DNA from 2 places in the Mesorhizobium sp. M7A.F.Ca.MR.176.00.0.0 genome. Region 1 is predicted to be linked to the other one. Evidence: riboswitches for the same ligand, from Rfam matches in the RefSeq annotation. Region 1 holds a riboswitch; the other holds the start of a gene.

The links. Region 1 has a riboswitch for S-adenosylmethionine ahead of EOB59_RS09200 (homoserine O-acetyltransferase). Riboswitches for the same ligand answer to the same signal wherever they lie in the genome.
Positions count from the first base shown of each region.
Region 2: it holds a riboswitch for S-adenosylmethionine, as region 1 does, so the genes downstream of both, EOB59_RS04845 (O-succinylhomoserine sulfhydrylase) here and EOB59_RS09200 (homoserine O-acetyltransferase) in region 1, are expected to answer to the same signal.

Region 1 covers NZ_RZTC01000019.1:17,532-32,645, forward strand. The annotation lists gene EOB59_RS09185 (sugar kinase) at 1-96, shown strand, start outside; gene EOB59_RS09190 (prephenate/arogenate dehydrogenase family protein) at 186-1,121, opposite strand; gene hisC (histidinol-phosphate transaminase) at 1,127-2,236, opposite strand; SAM riboswitch at 2,373-2,450, shown strand; gene EOB59_RS09200 (homoserine O-acetyltransferase) at 2,565-3,734, shown strand; gene metW (methionine biosynthesis protein MetW) at 3,731-4,348, shown strand; gene EOB59_RS09210 (DUF1330 domain-containing protein) at 4,356-4,676, opposite strand; gene EOB59_RS09215 (glycosyltransferase) at 5,004-5,960, shown strand; gene EOB59_RS09220 (glycosyltransferase family A protein) at 5,976-6,911, shown strand; gene EOB59_RS09225 (DUF1194 domain-containing protein) at 6,982-7,785, opposite strand; gene EOB59_RS09230 (ABC transporter ATP-binding protein/permease) at 7,872-9,698, opposite strand; gene EOB59_RS09235 (methyltransferase domain-containing protein) at 9,831-10,613, opposite strand; gene gloB (hydroxyacylglutathione hydrolase) at 10,750-11,517, shown strand; gene EOB59_RS09245 (cupin domain-containing protein) at 11,537-11,965, shown strand; gene EOB59_RS09250 (lysoplasmalogenase family protein) at 11,967-12,653, opposite strand; gene EOB59_RS09255 (EamA family transporter) at 12,650-13,585, opposite strand; gene EOB59_RS09260 (DUF3108 domain-containing protein) at 13,620-14,408, opposite strand; gene rpmB (50S ribosomal protein L28) at 14,666-14,962, shown strand.
Region 2 covers NZ_RZTC01000008.1:37-4,238, reverse strand. The annotation lists gene EOB59_RS04850 (BrnA antitoxin family protein) at 1-305, shown strand, start outside; gene EOB59_RS04845 (O-succinylhomoserine sulfhydrylase) at 329-1,516, opposite strand; SAM riboswitch at 1,574-1,651, opposite strand; gene EOB59_RS04840 (2'-deoxycytidine 5'-triphosphate deaminase) at 1,726-2,820, shown strand; gene EOB59_RS04835 (hypothetical protein) at 2,892-3,278, shown strand; gene EOB59_RS04830 (ABC transporter substrate-binding protein) at 3,378-4,148, shown strand.

The sequences.
Region 1 (15,114 bases):
GCCGCGGCGCTCAAATGCCTGCGCTTCGGCGGCAGGCTGGGCGCGCCGGATAGGGCCGAGACGCTGGCCATGGTTGCGCAGACCTGGCCAGCCTGAAACTGACGCTTTTGTTTTGACGCAATTCCCAAGGGAAAGCGCTAGCGCTTTTCCCGGGAAAAACGCCTCACACTTTTCCTGGAATTGCTCTAGCCCTTCGCGGGATGCTCGACGGCCTGGCGACCGAAATCGGGCACGTCGATGTCCTGGCCGGCCTCGATGATCGAGCGGCGTACGGCGCGGGTGCGGGTGAACAGATCGAAGAGCTTTTCGCCGTCGCCCCAGCGGATCGCGCGTTGCAGCGACGCCAGATCTTCCGAGAACCGCGCCAGCATTTCAAGGATGGCGTCCTTGTTGTGCAGGCAGACATCCCGCCACATGGTCGGGTCGGAGGCGGCAAGGCGGGTGAAGTCGCGGAAGCCGGAAGCCGAATATTTGATCACTTCGGACTTGGTCACCGACTGCAGATCATCGGCGGTGCCGACAATGTTGTAGGCGATGATGTGCGGCAAATGCGAGACGATGGCCAGCGTCATGTCGTGATGCTGCGGGTCCATCGTGTCGATGTTGGCACCGCAGCGGCGCCAGAACTCCGACAGCCTCTCCAGCGCGTCCGGGTTGGTGTCGGGCAGCGGCGTGAAGATGCACCAGCGATTGTCGAACAGGTCGGCGAAACCGGCGTCGGGGCCGGATTTTTCCGTGCCCGCCAGCGGATGGCCGGGAATGAAATGGACACCTTCAGGCACATAAGGCTGCATCTGCGCGATGACAGACGCCTTGGTCGAGCCGACATCGGTGAGGATCGCGCCCGGCTTCAGCGCCGGCGCGATTTCCTCGGCCACCGCGCCGGACGAGCCGACCGGCACCGAGACGATGACCAGGTCGGCATCGCGGACAGCTTCTCTCGCATCGGTAGTATAGCTATCGCCCAGCCCGAGTTCCTCGGCTCGCGCCAGTGTCGCGGCACTGCGGGTCGAAATGGCCAAGTGACGGGCGAGACCTTCGCGGCGGATGACGCGGGCCAGCGACGAGCCGATCAGGCCGATGCCGACCAGCGCGATCTTTTCAAACATCGGTGATGTCATGGTCTCTAGCTTTTCAGGAATGTCGTGAGAGCGGCGACAACGCCGCGATTGGCCTCTTCGGTGCCGACGGTCATGCGCAACGCGTTGGGAAAGCCATAGCCCGAAACGCGCCGCAATATATAGCCGCGCGCCGTCAGATAGTCGTCCGCCGCCGCCGCCGAATGCTTCTGGTCATCGGGAAAATGAATGAGGACGAAATTGCCGACGCTCGGCGTTACCCGCAGCCCGAGCTTTGTGAATTCCTCGCTCAACCAGGCAAGCCAGGTCTCGTTGTGCGCCACGCTGCGCTCGACATGGGCGCGGTCGCGGATGGCTGCGATACCGGCCTCGATCGCCGTCGCATTGACGTTGAAGGGACCGCGCACGCGGTTGATGGCGTCGACGATATGCATCGGCGCATACATCCAGCCGATCCGCGCGCCACCCAGGCCGATCTTGGAGAAGGTACGGGTCATCACCACGTTCTCGGTGCTGCCGACCAGTTCGATGCCGGCCTCATAGTCGTTGCGGCGGACATATTCGGCATAGGCCGCGTCGAGCACCAGAAGCACGTTCTTCGGCAGCGTGGCATGCAGCCGGCGTACCTCCTGGAACGGTACATAGGTGCCGGTCGGGTTGTTGGGATTGGCGAGGAACACGATCTTGGTGCGCGGCGTGACCGCGGCCAGGATGGCGTCGATGTCGGCGCGCTCGTCTCTTTCCTTGATCGTCACCGGAACGGCACCCGCCGACTGGATGTAGATCTTGTAGACCATGAAGGCGTGTTCGGTGATGACGGCCTCGTCGCCGGGCGCCAGATAGGTCTGCGCCAGCAGGCCGAGAATCTCGTCGGAACCGTTGGAACAGATGATGTTCTGCGGGTTGAGGCCGTGCACCTCGGCGATCGCTTCGCGCAGCCGCCTGGCGGTGCCGTCGGGATAGATGTCGAGCTTGCCGGCAATCTCGCGCGCGGCTTCGATCGCTTTCGGCGAGGGCCCTAGCGGATTCTCGTTTGATGACAGCTTGTGGACCTTGGCGACGCCGGCGGGCGCCGTGCTCTTGCCCGGCACATAGGCGTCGATGTCCATGATGCCCGCACGCGGGGTTGGACGTGCCTGGTCCGGTGTCTGGCTCATGTCGCAAAATCCGTCGAGAACGCTTCCTGAGGGAAGCCGCAGCGGAAATACAAGCCGTGGCCTGCAATGTCGAGAGGCGACAGCCATCGCCCAGGGCTGGCCGTTGACGACGGCGCGCCACAGCCCTAGAAGGGGTGCGAACTTCCGTGGTGATTTGGCCGGTCGGCTTGCAGCCACGTTAAACAACTTGCTAAAGGGCCGTTTGCATCCTGTAACCGGCTTTGCGACTGCAATGCCGGTTTTTTGTTGTCCGCCCCGGCCGGACACCCGTATCGGCATCGACTTTCGACAAGCGCGATGCGTGGGCTCAAAGTGTGAGATGGATGTCATGGCCGTTCTGCGCGCCCGCAAAACCAACAACGAGGTCGACCAGCCGTCGAGCCCGGTTTTGCGTTTTGGATCCGACAAGCCGCTCAAGCTGGACGCCGGCACGCTGCTGTCACCGTTCCAGATCGCCTACCAGACCTACGGCACGCTGAACGATGCCCGCTCCAACGCCATCCTCGTCTGCCATGCACTGACCGGAGACCAGCACGTCGCCAGCACCAATCCGGTGACCGGCAAGCCTGGCTGGTGGGAAGTGCTGATCGGCCCCGGCAAGATCATCGACACCAATCGCTTCTTCGTCATCTGCTCCAACGTTATCGGCGGTTGCCTTGGGTCCACCGGTCCGGCCTCGACCAATCCCGCCACCGGCAAGCCCTACGGGCTTGACCTGCCCATTATCACCATTCGCGACATGGTGCGGGCGCAGCAGATGCTGATCGACCATTTCGGCATCGAGAAACTGTTTTGCGTGCTCGGCGGCTCGATGGGCGGCATGCAGGTGCTGGAATGGGCGTCGAGCTATCCGGAGCGCGTCTTCTCGGCGCTGCCGATCGCCACCGGCGCGCGCCATTCCTCGCAGAACATCGCCTTTCATGAGGTTGGCCGCCAGGCTGTCATGGCCGATCCGGACTGGCATGGCGGCAAATATTTCGAGCACGGTAAACGCCCGGAAAAGGGCCTGGCGGTGGCGCGCATGGCCGCCCACATCACTTACCTGTCGGAAGCCGCCCTGCACCGCAAGTTCGGCCGCAATCTGCAGGATCGCGAAGCGCTGACCTTCGGCTTTGACGCCGACTTCCAGATCGAAAGCTATCTGCGCCACCAGGGCATGACCTTCGTCGATCGCTTCGACGCCAATTCCTACCTCTACATGACGCGGTCGATGGACTATTTCGACCTTGCCGCCGACCATGGCGGCCGGCTGGCCGATGCTTTCGCCGGCACGAAAACCCGCTTCTGCCTGGTGTCGTTCACCTCGGACTGGCTTTTTCCGACCGAGGAGAGCCGCTCGATCGTGCATGCGCTCAACGCCGCCGGAGCATCGGTATCCTTCGTCGAGATCGAGACCGACCGCGGCCACGACGCATTCCTGCTCGACGAGCCGGAACTGTTTGCCGCCATCAACGGCTTCATCGGCTCGGCCGCCAGGGCGAGAGGGCTGGGCCTATGAGCGTCAACCGCGACCAGCGCGTCGACCTTGAAGTCGTCGCCAACCTCATCCCACCACAGTCGCGCGTGCTCGATGTCGGCTCGGGCGACGGCTCGCTGCTCGAATTGCTGCAGGACAGCAAGCAGGTCGACGGCCGTGGGCTCGAGCTGTCGCAGCGCGGCGTCAACGAATGCGTGGCGCGCGGCCTCTCGGTCATCCAGGGCGATGCCGACAAGGATCTCGAATTCTATCCCGACAAGGGCTTTGACTTCGTCGTCCTCTCGCAGACGCTGCAGGCCACCCGCAACCCGAAGCTGGTGCTCGACGAACTGCTCAGGATCGGCAATCGCGCCATCGTCTCCTTCCCCAATTTCGGCCATTGGCGTGTGCGTCTGTCACTGTTCGTCAACGGCCGCATGCCGGTGACCAAGGACCTGCCCTATTCCTGGTACGACACGCCCAACATCCACTTCTGCACCATCCGCGACTTCGTCAATCTGTGCGACGAGCTCGGCGCGACCGTCGAGAAGGCAACCGCTCTCGACGCCAACGGCCAGAAGATCGGCCTGTCGATGCCGTGGTGGTTCTGGAACTTCTTCGGCCAGCAGGCAGTGTTCCTGCTGAAACGGCAGTAGCCGCAAGCTAATCGAGGATGTCCGTGGCCTTGTGCGGATGTTCGACGCCGTCAGCAAACACCACGTCGGCCTCCGAATTGTCCGTGCGCAGCGCCAGAATCGCTTGATAGGCGGGCGAATTGTACCAGCCATGCACATGCTGCCTGTCGGGAAATTCGATGATGATCAGATGGCCCGGCCAGTTGTTCTCGATCACCTCGACATCGCCGCCATGGACCAGAAAACGGCCGCCGAAAGGTTCCAGCGTGGCATCGATCTTGTGCAGGTATTCGATGATCTGCGGACCCATCGTGGCTTGGCGCATATGGGCGACGGCGTAAGCGGTCATAAGTGCACTCCCTTTCAATCGAAGCCGATTGCCGGCTCCGAAGGCACAGATTGCCAAGGGTCGTGACAGAATTCGATTACCCCAAAAGTAATAAGAATGAGATGAGGCGATCAAGACGAATCGGCCTGCGCGATCCTGAGGCGGTTTCCAGTCTCCGGCCCTCAGGGTGTTGCCGTTGAGACGCAAGGTTGCGAATTCGGGGTTGCGGACGGATTGAACTCTGCAACCAGATGATGACACGGGAGCATGTTTTTCGTAGCGTCATGCCGGACGCGATGCCGAGCGAAGCACGGAGCGGGGAACCTGACCTATTCGATCGTTGTCGAAATGGAAAACGCCAAGTCCATCAATGAAGATGAGATCGGCGTTTCGTTCAGCGCTTTGGCACGGGAAATAAAAGCCGTGACGACAACCGGTCAATACCTGAAACCGGAGGTCATCGTCGTTCACAGCGGACCAGATACCGACACACCGATTCTCCGGCATCGTCTCACCGAAATTGTTCCGCAACTTGGCATGGCAGCAAATACGGTCTTCAGCGCCTGCACAGGCGGCCGGTACTATGAGGTCAAGAACGCAGGCGCCGCGTTGGCCAAGGGCGACATCGTCATTTTCTGCGATTCCGATACAGTGATCGAAGACGGCTGGCTGTCGGCACTTCTCAAACCGCTCCAAGATCCGAAGACGATCGCCGTGAACGGTTACACCTATCTCGGCTGTGACGATTTCGCTTCGCGGACCTTTGCGCTTCTGTGGTTCTTCCCGCTGCGTGATGGTGATCGACGCTTTGCCTCCAAGCGCGCGATGAACGCCAACAATTGCGCCTTCCGCAGAAGCTGGTTAGCCGGCCATCCCTTTCCGGCCAGCAATGGATTCAAGGTTTCTTGCACGTTGCTCACCAGCCAGTTACGAGCAAGCGGGCATGATTTTGTCAGAGTCGATGCCCGGGCCAGCCATTATCCTCCGCGCGGTTGGCGGTTTTTCTTTTGGCGTGCCCTGGTCACCGGGCGCGATGCGGACCGGAAATATGTGGCACTGGCATCGCCATCCCAAGCCGCGCGAGTGCTGAAGGCGACAAGACGTTGGTTTTCGACATCCTGGAAAGTGGGCGGGCGTATTCTGACGCATGCAACTCGGCTCGGAATGCCGGCATGGCAGATCCCGTTTGCACTGATCGTCGGATTGGCCTTTTGCGCGCTGGTTTTTTGTGCACAAGCGGCCATGGCCCTTGGGCTGGTTCGGGACAAGGTTGAAAACGTGCCCCTCTACGTGGGACATAGCTGAAGCACTATGGTCAAAATGGGCAAAACCATCGAACCGACACCTCTCATCACGGTCATTACGCCGACCCACAACCGACGCGAAACGGTGTTGCGCGCCGTGGAAAGCGTACTCTCCCAGAGCATGTCGAGGCTTGAGCACATTGTCGTCGACGATGGTTCGACCGATGGGACCGAATCGGCGCTGGCCCGCATCCAGGACCCGCGGCTGATCTATGTCGGGGCGAAATGGCGAGGCGCCAACGCAGCCAGGAATGCCGGCATCGAGCGCGCGCGGGCACCGTTGGTGACGTTCCTCGATTCGGACGACATCTACATGCCGCACCGGCTCGAACGAACCCTGACCTGGTTCGAGGAAAATCCTGTACTGCAAGTGCTGATCAGTTCGTTCGTGTCCCTGAAAGGCAGTCGCATCACAAACTGCGTCAACCCCGAGGCGTTCGTGAGCCCCGCAATGCTTGAGCGGACGCTGGTTGGGCAGACCATCTTCATTGCCGGCTCCGCGATCACGGCTCGCCGCGAAGCCTTGCTGGCCATCGGCGGCTACGACAGCGACATCACCCGCATGCAGGATCGCGAATTGCTGCTGCGCCTTGCCCGGCGCTTCGGTGCGCAGTTGTCCAGGGATCTGGACTGGACGAAATACAATTCGGAGAACTCGATTTCCGGCCGCCGTGACGGCTATGTCGAGGCCTATGCGAACCTGATGGGCAAACATCCGCATATTGCCCATGCCTACCCGCACATTCCGCCTTACATGATCTCGCGGCAACTCATCGCCGACATCCTGCGAGGCAGGATACCGGAGGCATTTCAGGGCTACATGGCCAACCGTTCATCCAAAACGCTTGGCTATTCGCTGCCGGAATTGATGCAAGGCTATGTCCACGGCCGGCGCTGGCGCCGCGATCTCTCCAACGAGTTTCGCAATCAATTTGGTGCCCGGCCCGCTTAAACCGAGAGGGATTCCGGGAAATTGTGGAACGGTTTTCCCTCCGGATCGCGTTAACCCCTCTGTCGAGAGCTCAACGGTCAAGTTCGGGAAAATACGGATCCGATAGAAACCGCCTGTCCCGTTCGCCTTGCAGGCAGTCTATCGGCGTCGCCGCGTCGATGGGGATGCTTCTCACCTCGTCCTGAATGCCGCTCACTTCCAGGAGCAGCTTGCGCCGGATGGCTGTCGAAAACTCGGCGGCGGCATAGATAGGCAGCACGAAGGAACCGGGTCCGCCGATCACGCACTGCGCATAATACTGGTCGAGATGGCTGAAGGTGGGCGACGGGCTGATCAGGATCGGCAGCCCGTTGACGACGATGCCTTTGGCAGTCGCCGCATCACGCGTCGCGGTGACCGGCGGCCCGATATTGTTCGGTCCGTCGCCCGAAATGTCGATGACGCTGCGTTCGCCCTGGAAAGACGTGCGGTCGAAAAGCTCGGTGCCGAAGGCCAGCGCGCCGGAAATCGAAGTGCCGCGAAAGCTGCGGAACGGGCGAGCCGCGACCTTGTCGGCAAAGCTGTTCGCGCTCTCGGCACTATCGATAATCTGCCAGCCGATGACCGCGTCGTCGCGCACCGTGCCGGCCCATTCGAAATAGGTCAGCGCTATGCGGCCCGTGGCGCCGGCGCGGACAGCCTTGATGAAGTCGGGATGCCGCAGCGCCTCGACATAACCGGCCCGCTGCAGGGCGAACTCCTTCTCGTCCATCGACAGCGAGATGTCGACCGCCAGCACCAGCTCGACGTCGACGGCGAGCGCATCCGCCGGCGAGGCCATCGGGGCAGCCTGGGCGCAGGCAAGACAGGCAAGCAGGCGCAGGGCATGAAGCATGGCCGTCGCCAGGGTTGTTTCTCCCGAGGAGCTTCCCTCGCGATCGCGGCAAAATAAAGCTTTGCTTCCCCCGCCCGGAAATCAGCTCATTTCTTGCGACGAGCGGCGGCTGGCGGCGGTTCGATCGCGCCGGCCCTGACGCGGGCGGGCTTCAGGGCTGGCGCACCGGAATCCTTGACGATCGTCAACGCGCGCGGGAAGAAGTGGTTGTTGTGCTGGCCGCGCCCGATGTTGAGGATCGCTGTCCCCGGCAAACGCTTCTCGAGCATCGACAGCACGCGTCTTAGCGATGGGCCGTCGAACGCATCCAGCGCCTCGTCGATTATCACCCATTTCGGCTGCCGCAACGCGAGCCTGGCGAAGGCCAGCGAGCGTTGTTCGTCATCGCCCAACTCATGGTCCCAACGCCCCGCACGGTCGAGCGATGAGGACAGCCGTCCCAGACCGACCTCGGCCAGCACCGCCGAAATGTCGGCATCGTTCGCCGGCGCGGGCCCGTTCGGGTGATCGAGGACTTCGCGCAACGTGCCGACCGGAAAATAAGGCACGCGCGGCACGAATATGGGGGTTTCTCCCGACGGCAGGCCGATCCGGCCGCTTCCCCATGGCCACAGGCCGGCAATGGCACGAAAGAACAGCGTCTTGCCCGCACCGGGGTCGCCGGTGATCATGACGCGCTCGCCGGGGCGGATTTCGACATGCGGATCGGCGAGTCTGGTGCAACCCTCCGGCGAGGTCACTTCGAGCTTCTCGAAAGTCAGGCTGCCATCGACGTTTTGGCCGAAGGCGATGCGCTTTTCCGTGTCGTGCAGCGCATCGGTTTCATCGAGCGCGATGCGGAAATCGGCCACGCGCATCAGCGTGGCGCGCCAATCGGCGATGCTGCCGATGTTGTTGATGAACCAGCGCAAGGAAGAGTGGACCTGGTTGAAGGCGCCGACCGCCATCATCAGCCCGCCAAAGCTGATATCACCTGAGAAATAGACCGGCGAAGCGACCAGTATGGGCGCCACGACGGTGATCCAGCCATAGGTGTCGGTCACCCAGGACAGGTTGATCTGGGCGGTGTAGATGCGCCGCATGGCGCCCAGCACCGTGCCGAGATCGAGTTCGAGCCGCCGCCTGGCGTCGGCCTCGCCATGATACAACGCGATGGCATCGACATTCTCGTTGACGCGCACCATCGAGGAGCGCAGCTCGGCTTCGCGTGTATAGCGGTCGCTGTTCAGGCGGATGAGCGGGCGCCCGACCAGCCAGCTCAGCCAGGAGGCGATGCCGGCGTAAAGGATAGCGGCCCAGACCATGTAGCCCGGTATGGCCAGCGAGGTCCCGCCGATGTGGAACACGAAGCCCGAGGACAGCTCCCACAGCACCCCGACGAAGGACACGAGCAGGATGCACGACTGCAGCAGCCCGACGCCGAGATCGGTTGACAGGTCGGACAGATGCGCGGCGTCCTGCTGCATGCGCTGGTCGGGATTGACGCCGATGGCGCCGGCATTGGCCAACCGGAAGGCGCGCGCCGGCCGCATCCACTGATCGATCAGATCCAGCGTCAGCGCCTCGCGCAGTTTGAGCCTGATCATCTGGTTGAGCCAGGTCTGGCCGATATTGAGCACCAGCAGCCCGCCGGCGATCATCGCGAAGACGAGGAGCTGGTGCAGGAAGGCCGCCATGTCGCGGCGCGCAAGCGCATCGTAGAAAGGCTGGTTCCAGCGGTTGAGCAGAACCTGGCCGATCGACGTTGCGATGATCACGGCCATGATACCGACCGACGTCCACAGCAACCATTTGCGAACCGGCGATCCCGCCAGCGCCCGCCGGATCGTCGCCACCTGATCGCGCAGGCTGCTGGCTTCGACCGCCACCGCAACCGGCTGAACGACGGCGGCATTGTCCGGTTGATCAGCCATGGCCGAGGTCCTTGCGTCAGTGCCGAAACCGGATGGAGAAATTTGCCAGGCGTTCGTATGGGCTGCCGGATGGCCTGTCGGTCCACTTGCGACAGATAGGCCGGGAAACGACGTCAGGCACGTTTGCCGTGATCACGAAGCCGTCACCCGCGCAGCCGAGGGCTCGGCATCGGCTTTGTGACGGCCAAGCCGGGTGGCGCCATGCGGCGACAGCACCGGCACGAAGACGCGGCGCGAGGCGCGCTGGACGACGGGCACGCCTTGATAGAGCCGTTTCTGCGCCTCGACGACGATGACGCCGGAAAAGATCGGCCACAGCCGCCGGCCGGCGCGCTCCAGCACATTGTGGAAGCGCATCATGAAACGGCGCCTCGACGGCGGAAAGAACAGCGCATCGGACCAGGCGGCGGGCGTGAAATTCGCCTCGCGCAGCAATTCGGTAAGCTGGCCGCGCGAAAAGGGCCGGCCATTGCCGAATGGGGTGTGCTCGAAGCGCGCCCAGACACCGCGCCGGTTGGGCACGACGATGACCACCCGGCCAGCCGGCGACAGCACGCGCCAGATCTCGTTCAGCGTCTCACGCGGGTTCTCGACATGTTCGAGCGAATGGACGAGCAGCATGCGGTCGATGCAGGAATCGACCAGCGGCAGTTCCTCGTCGAAGACCAGTGCCGTCGCCGTCGGCCCTGTCGCCGGCCACACCACCGCGCCTTGCGTTGCCGGCATGAAGGCAAAGACCCGCTCGGCATCGGTGCCGAACCGCTCCAGCCAGGGCAAGGTGTAACCCAGACCAACCAGCCGCTCGTTGGGTACCGCTGCCCATATCGACGACAACGCCATGGTGATCGAACGCTCGGCGAAACGGCCGAGTGTTGTCGAATAGAAGGAGCGAAGATCGACGATGTCGGAATGCATGGCAGGGATGTAGCCGTGATATCGGCGGGTTTCAACAAAAGGCCGCGACATCCGACATTCCGAGATGTCATTCGACATCCGGGATGACATCCACGCGCCGGCGCCCTATGTCTGCGGCCATAAACGGAGAGATGCGATGCCGGTCGAAATCGAACAGTTCATGTGCCGCAGCGACAATTTCGGCGTGCTGGTGCATGATCCCAAAAGCGGCCAGACCGCGATCATCGACGCGCCCGAGGAAGCGCCTATCCTGGCAGCGATAAAGCGCACTGGCTGGACGCCGACGACGATCCTGACCACGCATCATCACATGGATCACGTCGAGGCCAATCTGGCGCTGAAGGAGCGCTTCAAGCTGCGCATCGTCGGCCCGGAAGCGGAAAAGGCCAAGATCCCCGGCATCGACGAGACCGTCGAAGACGGCTCGGTTCTCCATCTTGGCGATGAAAAGATCGAAGTCATCGCCACGCCCGGCCACACCGCCGGCCACGTTTCCTATTATTTGCCGGCGTCGGGTGTGGCGTTCACCGCCGACACGCTGTTTGCGCTGGGTTGCGGACGGCTGTTCGAATGCAAGCCGCCGGTGATGTATGAATCGCTGAAGAAGCTGGCTGCACTTCCAGCTGAAACGGCCATCTATTGCGGCCACGAGTATACGCTCTCCAACGCCCGTTTCGCGCTGACCGTCGACCCGACCAATTCGGCATTGAAGGAACGCGCCGCCAGGATCGAAAAGCTGCGCGCCGACAACAAGCCGACGCTGCCGACGACGATCGGCGAAGAGCTGTCGACCAATCCCTTCCTGCGCTGGCACGATCCGGCGATCCGCAAGCATCTGGGGCTGGAGAAAGCTTCGGACGCCGAGGTCTTTGCCGAAATCCGCAAGCGCAAGGACAATTTCTAGGCCCGGTAGTGTCGTCGCCATGACCAGCTCCGCAGAAATTATCGCGACGCTCGGGCTGAAGCCGCATCCGGAAGGCGGCTGGTATGCCGAGACCTTTCGCGATGGCACCGGCGGCGCGCGCGGCCATTCGACTGCCATCTATTTCCTGCTTGAGGAGCATCAGGTTTCGGCCTGGCACCGGGTCAAGGATGCCGCCGAGGTCTGGCATTTCCATGCCGGCGCACCGCTGGCGCTCTCGATGTGGGAAGAAGGCAGCGCCCTTGTAGAGCAAGTCCTCGGCATCGATCTCGCAGCCGGTGAGCGGCCTCAGATCGTCGTGCCGGCAGGCTGGTGGCAGTCGGCGCGCAGCCTGGGCGAATGGACGCTGGTCGGCTGCACCGTCGCGCCGGGCTTCGAGTTTGCCGCCTTTGAGCTGGCCGAACCCGGCTGGCAGCCGAAACAACCCTAACTCAATAAGAACCCAAATTTAGCAGGAACCCAAGTGTCGTCGCGAGCTGGGCGGCGTAGTACAGCGCCCAGACGGCGAGGCGCATCCAGGCGCGGTGGGGCGAGATGGCGGCGACAAGGAATTTCTCGGTGGCGAGCAGCCCGTCCGATACCATGAACAGCACGGCGCCACCGATCACCCACATATTGCTTGTTGTCAGCGCCGAGATGCCCATTGCCAGGATGGCGGCGATATAGACGGTGATCGGGATACGCAGGCCGGGACCGACGCGACGCCACAGCGCCGCCAGCATGATGACCACGAACACCGCCATGGCGAGCGCGATCGCACCGCGCCACGGCTCGGCGCCAAGCACTCCCAATCCGCCACCGCTGCGCAGGAACAGCGCGACATAGACGATGTGGGCGACGAGAAAACTGGCCAGCCCGCCGAGAAAGGCCTTTTCGCCGTCGCGCGACAGGAAGGCGTCGCCAGCGGCGCTGAGGGCGAGCGCGGCGACCAGCAGCAGCGGGCCGCCCTGTAGCCCGCCCAGAACGGCAAGCATCGCCACGGCAAGCGTCTTTGCCGCCGAGCGGGCGAGCGTCGGCGGCATGCCTAGCGTGAACGCATAGATCATCGCCGCCGCCAGCGAAAAAATCAGTGTCGCATTGGCATTGGCGTCGATACCGCCCGCAAACGGCATCGTCATGCCCGGCTCCGCCTTTGGATGCCCCGGGCTCCGCCTTCGGATGACCCGGCTCGGCTCTCGGTCGCCGCAGGCTTGCGCAGGAACAGGGATTTTGCGGCGAGCGCCGCGCCGCCGGTGATGAGCACGCAGGCGGCGAGGATGCGCAGCGACGGCTCGGCGACGCCGGCCGCGATCAGCACCAGCGTCGACAACAGCGGTGCGGCGTAGCTTGCGGCACCCAACACCTGGATGTTGCCGCGCTTGACGCCGATGTCCCAGGCATAGAAGGCAGCGCCCACCGGCATCAGGCCAAGACCAAGCACCGCCAGCCACTGGCCGGCGCCGACGGGCAGAACGGTCTGTTCCAGCGCCAGGTGGCAGGCGAGCGACAGCACCGCGGTGGCAGCACAGAACCAGGTGACGATGCTGGTCGGCACCGACGGGAAGCGCCGCGACAACAACGAATAGGACGACCACAGGACGGCGCAGACGGCAGCCATGGCATAGCCGAAGGAATAGCGGGCGTCGAAGGCCAGCCCGCCACCCTTGGTGACGATCAGCACGGTGCCGGCAAGGCCGAGCAGCGCGCCGACGACATGGTTCCACGCCAGTTTTTCGCCCGGAATCAGCGCCGAGCCGAGCACGATCAGCAGCGGCCACAGATAGGCGATCAGGCTCGCCTCCACCGCCGGCGCATTGCGCAGCGCGGTGAAATAGAAGAAGTGGTAGCCGAACAGGCCGGCAATGCCGATCAGCCACACCTGCGGCGGTATCTTCTGGCTCTTGTCGGGTGCCGGCATGAACAGCCGCGCGATGAGCCCGACCCCGGTGCCGATCGAGAAGGTGATCGCCGACAAGAGGAACGGCGGCACCTGGCCCGACGCATCGGTGAGCAGTGCGAGCAACGCCCACATGGCGACCGCCGAAAAGCCGATCAGTGTTGCGCGCCCCATTCTGTCTCCAGTGGCGCGCCAATTCCGCGCCTGGCTATTGTACGGCTTCGAAACGCCCGGCGCTGATGGTCAAGGTGCCGATCTGCGTGCCCACCGTGGCACGGATCGGCGCATATACGCCGGTTTGGCCGAGCGGTGCAAACGTCACCATCATGCGGCTTTTGTTCTTGAGATAGTTGAGCGCCTTGCGGCCCTTGCGATAACCCGCCACCGGCTCGAAGCCCATCTGGCAGGTGACGGTGTCGCCCTTGTAGCCTGGGACCGAGATCGTGCCTTTCGACGCGTAGGTCAACGTCAGGTCGGCACGCATCTCGCCGTCATAGAACTTCACCGTGCGGCCGCAGACCTGGTCGAGACTGTCGGCATGAATGACGGTGGCGGCCATGGGATCGAGCACCGACGCCAGGTCGCCGGCACCGAGCGGTACCCAGTTCTTGGGGTCGCGTTTGCCCGGCGCCGGCACGACCTTCGTCGAGGTGACCCTGCCATTGGCAAAGCGGATATCGACAACCGATGCCTTCTTGCCGGAGGTGTAATCGGCGCGGAATGCCTGCGGCACCATCTTCTTGCCCGCGATCGTGCCTTTGGATGAGATCGTGCCGCGCGTATCGTCGAACAGCTTGGCGAGGCCGGCTGCGGTGACACTGCCTTGGATCGCGTAGGCGCCGTTCTCATAGCGGCTGGAAAACGTTGATTTCGCTATCGAAAGGCCGAGGAACGACACTGTGTACTCGCCCTTGAACGACTGCGGCGAGGCAGCAGACGCGGCGGACGGCAAAGCTATGGCAAGCATGGCAACAAGGGCATGTGGCGAACGAAGCATGGCGGGATCGGGTCCTTGATTTTCGGCCGGAGGCGGGCAACTCCGGTCTGGCATGTCCCTATGGAACCGCTTATAGGATGAATTCCGGCCTTAATATGAAATGCCGGGCGTGTCCGCAGGCAAGCTGGAGCTTGACGCCTCGGCGAAATGCAACTATGGAACGCCAACTTTTTCCATAAGGCCGCCTGACCAGAACCGCGCGCCACCCGGCGTGGGCTTGAGTGTTTGGCAGACCCCGAGAACTGAAGGTTAGAACAATGTCCCGCACCTGCGAACTCACTGCCAAGGCAGTCATGTCCGGCAACAATGTGAGCCACGCCAACAACAAGACCAAGCGTCGCTTCCTGCCGAACCTCGTCAATGTGACGCTGATTTCGGAAGCGCTGAACCAGAACGTGCGTCTTCGCATTTCGGCCAACGCGCTGCGTTCGGTCGAACATCGCGGCGGCCTCGACGCCTTCCTGGCCAAGGCCGACGTCAAGGAATTGTCGCAGCGCGCCCGTTTGCTGAAGAAGCAGATCGCCAAGAAGACCGCCGAACAGGCTGCCGCTTAAAACAGTTCAAAGGCGGGGGACGACCGCCCTGGCCAACCTCTTGTTGGCCTCTGGCCGACCTCTTGTTGGCCTAGGCATCGGATCGAAGCCGCAAGGTTTCGGCAACCCGATGCTTAAATTACGAAGCTAGCGTAATCCGATTTCGGAATACG
Region 2 (4,202 bases), on a different contig from region 1:
TCGTACGCCGTGAGGCTGCTGCGCCCCAGCTGTCACGTGCTGACGCTTTGGCGTTGGCCAAAAAGGCGCTTGCCGCGATGACCGACGAAGAAGATGCCAAGATCACCGCTGCGGCCGAAGCCGATCCGGATGCGCAGCCAACCGATGCCGTTTCGCGCCGCAAGGTTGGCCGGCCGCCGCTTGCCCGGCCCAAACGTGCCGTACAGCTACGCCTCGACGCCGACGTTCTCGACCGCTTCAAGGCCGCTGGCGATGGCTGGCAGACCCGCATGAACGAAGTGCTGCGCAAGGCGGTCGGCCTGTAATCCTGTGACGACGCTCGCGCGCGCTACCTGGCCTTCAGCGCCTGCGCGATGTCCTCGAGCAGATCGTCGGTGTCCTCCAGCCCAACCGAAAGTCTGAGCGTGCCCGGCCCGATGCCGAGCTCGGCGCGCGCTTCGTCGCTCAAATTCTTGTGCGTCGTCGTCGCCGGATGGGTGATCAGGCTCTTGGCGTCACCGAGATTGTTGGAGATCAAGACGATGTCGAGCGCGTTCTGCAAGGCGAAGGCCGCCTGCTTGCCGCCCTTGACGTCGAGACAGATCAGTGTCGAGCCGCCCGACATCTGCTTCTTGACGATGTCGGCCTGCGGATGGTCGGCGCGGCCGGGATAGATGACGCGGGCGATTTCCGGCCGCTCGGCCAGGAAATCCGCGATCCGGCCGGCACTTTCCGTCTGCTGGCGCACGCGTAGCGGCAGCGTCTCCAGGCCCTTCAGCAGCGTCCAGGCGTTGAACGGCGACAGGCTTGGACCGGTATGGCGGAAATAATCGTGCAGGTTCTCGTCGATCCACTTCTTGTCCGACAGGATGACGCCGCCGAGACAGCGCCCCTGGCCGTCTATGTGCTTGGTCGCCGAATAGACGACGATATGGGCGCCGAGCTGCAAGGGCTTCTGCTGCAGGGGCGTGGCGAAGACATTGTCGACGATCAGCCTTGCGCCGATCGAATTGGCAAGCGAGGCGACAGCGGCGATATCGACCACTTCCAGCGTCGGATTGGTCGGGCTTTCCAGGAAGAACAGCTTGGTGTTCGGCTTGATCGCATTTTCCCAATTGGCGATGTCGGTGCCGTCGACCAGCGTCGCCTCGATGCCGTATCTCGGCGCCAGCGTCTCGACCACCCAGCGGCAGGAGCCGAACAGCGCACGCGCCGCCACGATATGGTCGCCGGCCTTGGCGCTGCACAGAAGGGCGGCCGTCACCGCTGCCATGCCGGACGCGGTGGCGCGGGCGTCTTCGGCGCCTTCGAGCGCGCACATGCGCTTCTCGAACATGTCGACGGTCGGATTGGCGTAGCGCGAATAGATGAAGCCTGGCTCCTCGCCCTTGAAACGGGCTTCGGCGGCCTGTGCCGTTTCGTAGACATAGCCCTGGGTCAGGTAAATCGCTTCCGACGTTTCGCCGAAACCGGAACGCAGCGTTCCGCTGTGCACGAGTGCCGTCTGAGGCTTCCAGTTGTGCTTCTTGGTGCTCATCGCTTTTCTTCCAGACACAAAAAAACCGGCCGCGAAAGTCGCAACCGGTCCATACGGCCTTGCGGCCCGACGGTCCTTTAGCGACTTGTTTAACGTGGCTGCAAGCCGACCGGCCAAATCACCACGGGATAACGACCCTTTAGACCCGCACCGCGCTTGCGTCAATTGCCGGCTTCATTAAGAGGTTTGTACCAAGCAGGAGTGGAGCCTTGCGGCAGACAGGCATTCTTCCCGATCAGGACATATCGGCGCTGTTCCAGTCCGGCGCGCTGAAGTCGGCGCGTGCGCTCGACGCCGACCAGATCCAGCCGGCCAGTCTCGATCTCAGGCTCGGCGACAAGGCCTGGCGGGTGCGGGCCTCCTTCCTGCCCGGCCCCAACCACAAGGTCTCGGAAAAGCTCGACCGGCTGCAGCTGCACGAGATCAATCTTGCCGAGGGCGCGGTGCTGGAGACCGGCTGCGTCTATATCGTGCCCTTGCTTGAAAGCCTGGCGCTGCCGGCGGACATTTCGGCCTCGGCCAATCCGAAGAGCTCGACCGGGCGGCTCGACATCTTCACCCGCGTCATGACCGATCGCGGCCACGAGTTCGACAAGATCGCTGCCGGCTATCATGGCCCGCTCTTTCTGGAAGTCAGCCCCCGCACCTTCCCGATCGTCGTGCGCACCGGCTCGCGCCTGTCGCAGATCCGCTTCCGCACCGGCAATGCGCTGCTCTCGGAAGCCGAGCTGCACGCCCTGCATCGCGCCGAGATGCTGGTCGCTACCGAGCCGCCGAACATTTCCGGCGGCGGCATCGCCCTGTCGATTGACCTCAACGGCGACCAAAACGGCCTGGTCGGCTACCGCGGCAAGCATCACACCGGCCTCGTCGATGTCGACAAGCGCGCCGCGCAGGAAGTCGTCGACTTCTGGGAGCCGATCCACAAGAGCGGCGCCGGCGAACTGGTGCTCGATCCCGACGAGTTCTACATCCTCGTCAGCCAGGAGGCGGTGCACGTGCCGCCGCTCTACGCCGCCGAGATGACGCCCTTCGATCCGCTGGTCGGCGAATTCCGCGTCCATTATGCCGGCTTCTTCGATCCGGGCTTCGGCCACTCCGCGTCTGGCGGCACGGGCAGCCGGGCGGTGCTGGAAGTGCGCAGCCATGAAGTGCCGTTCATTCTCGACCATGGCCAGATCGTCGGCCGGCTGGTCTACGAGCATATGCTGAAGCGGCCGCAGGCCCTCTATGGCACCGATCTCGGCTCCAACTATCAGGCGCAGGGCCTGAAGCTGTCCAAGCATTTCCGCGCCGCGCGCTGAATACTTGATCCGGCGGAGCTCTTGTGAAAACTCGGCAGGAGATGGTTCGTACTGGAAGAGCGGTGAGTTCAATGAACGACCCCTATGACGACATCTTATCGCTAACCGACAGCAAACCGATTTGGTGGGATGTCCATGACGTGCCGCGCTTTGCTCCGTTTCGTCCAGGCATGGGCGCGTATGGTAGGCCAACGGAATGCCTCCTTGTATTGGCTCGGGCGCGCGGTGGTCCTGAATACCTGCAGTTGATATGCGGGCACACCGCCCAGTTTGAGAGAGCCGACCATCTGACCCGGTCGAAGACTTTGGCAATGGGCGAGCCTCCAGCAGGTTTGCATGCCGAGAACGGCGACCTGAGTGTTGAGCCAGTCAAAGTGCTGGAGTATTGGCGGCGTGATCCAAATCCTTTTGCCAAGTGGCAAAGGCTACCCGAATTTGAAATCGACCTAATCGATTGATGGCCTTCGGTCCCGACCAGACTCAGCTTGCCTGACTCTGCCCCGCCATGCTTGGTTACGCTGACCTTGAAACGAAACACTGCAAGGGGAACCAAGAAAATGCAGATTTCAAAATGGATCGTATCGGCAGCAGGCGCTGCCATGCTGGTGGTGGCGGCCGGCTCGCTTTCGCAGGCGCAGGAGAAAATCAAGATCGGCACGGAGGGCGCCTATCCGCCGTTCAACACCATTACGGCTGACGGCAAGGTCGAAGGCTTCGACATCGACATCGCCAATGCACTATGCGCGCAGATGAAGGTCGAGTGTGAAATCGTCACCCAGGACTGGGACGGCATCATTCCCGCTTTGCAGGCGAAGAAGTTCGACGCCATCATCGCCTCGATGAGCATCACCGAGGAGCGCAAGAAGCAGGTCGCCTTCACCAACAAATATTATACGACACCGCTGGCTCTGGTGGCGCCGAAGGACAGCGATCTCACCTCGACCGAACCATCGGCACTGGCCGGCAAGACGGTCGGCGCCCAGGCTTCGACCACGCAGGCCGACTATGCCCAGAATGAATATGGCAAGGCGGGTGCGGAGGCAAAACTCTATCCCACCCAGGAAGAGGCGATCACAGACCTGACCAACGGTCGTCTTGACGCCGTGATCTCGGACAAGTTCGTGCTGATGGACTGGCTGAAGAAGGCAAGCGACGGCTGCTGCAAGCTGGTCGGCGACGTCAAGGGCACCGAAACGCAAGCCGGCATTGCCGTGCGCCTGGAAGACACGGCCCTGCGCGACAAGCTCAACGCAGCCATCGACGCGATCGTTGCCGACGGCACCTACAAGAAGATCCAGGCCAAATATTTCGACTTCGATATTTATTGAGGCTGGGCGCCTCTTCCCTTCTCCCCTTGTGGGAGAAGGTGTCGCCGAAGGCGA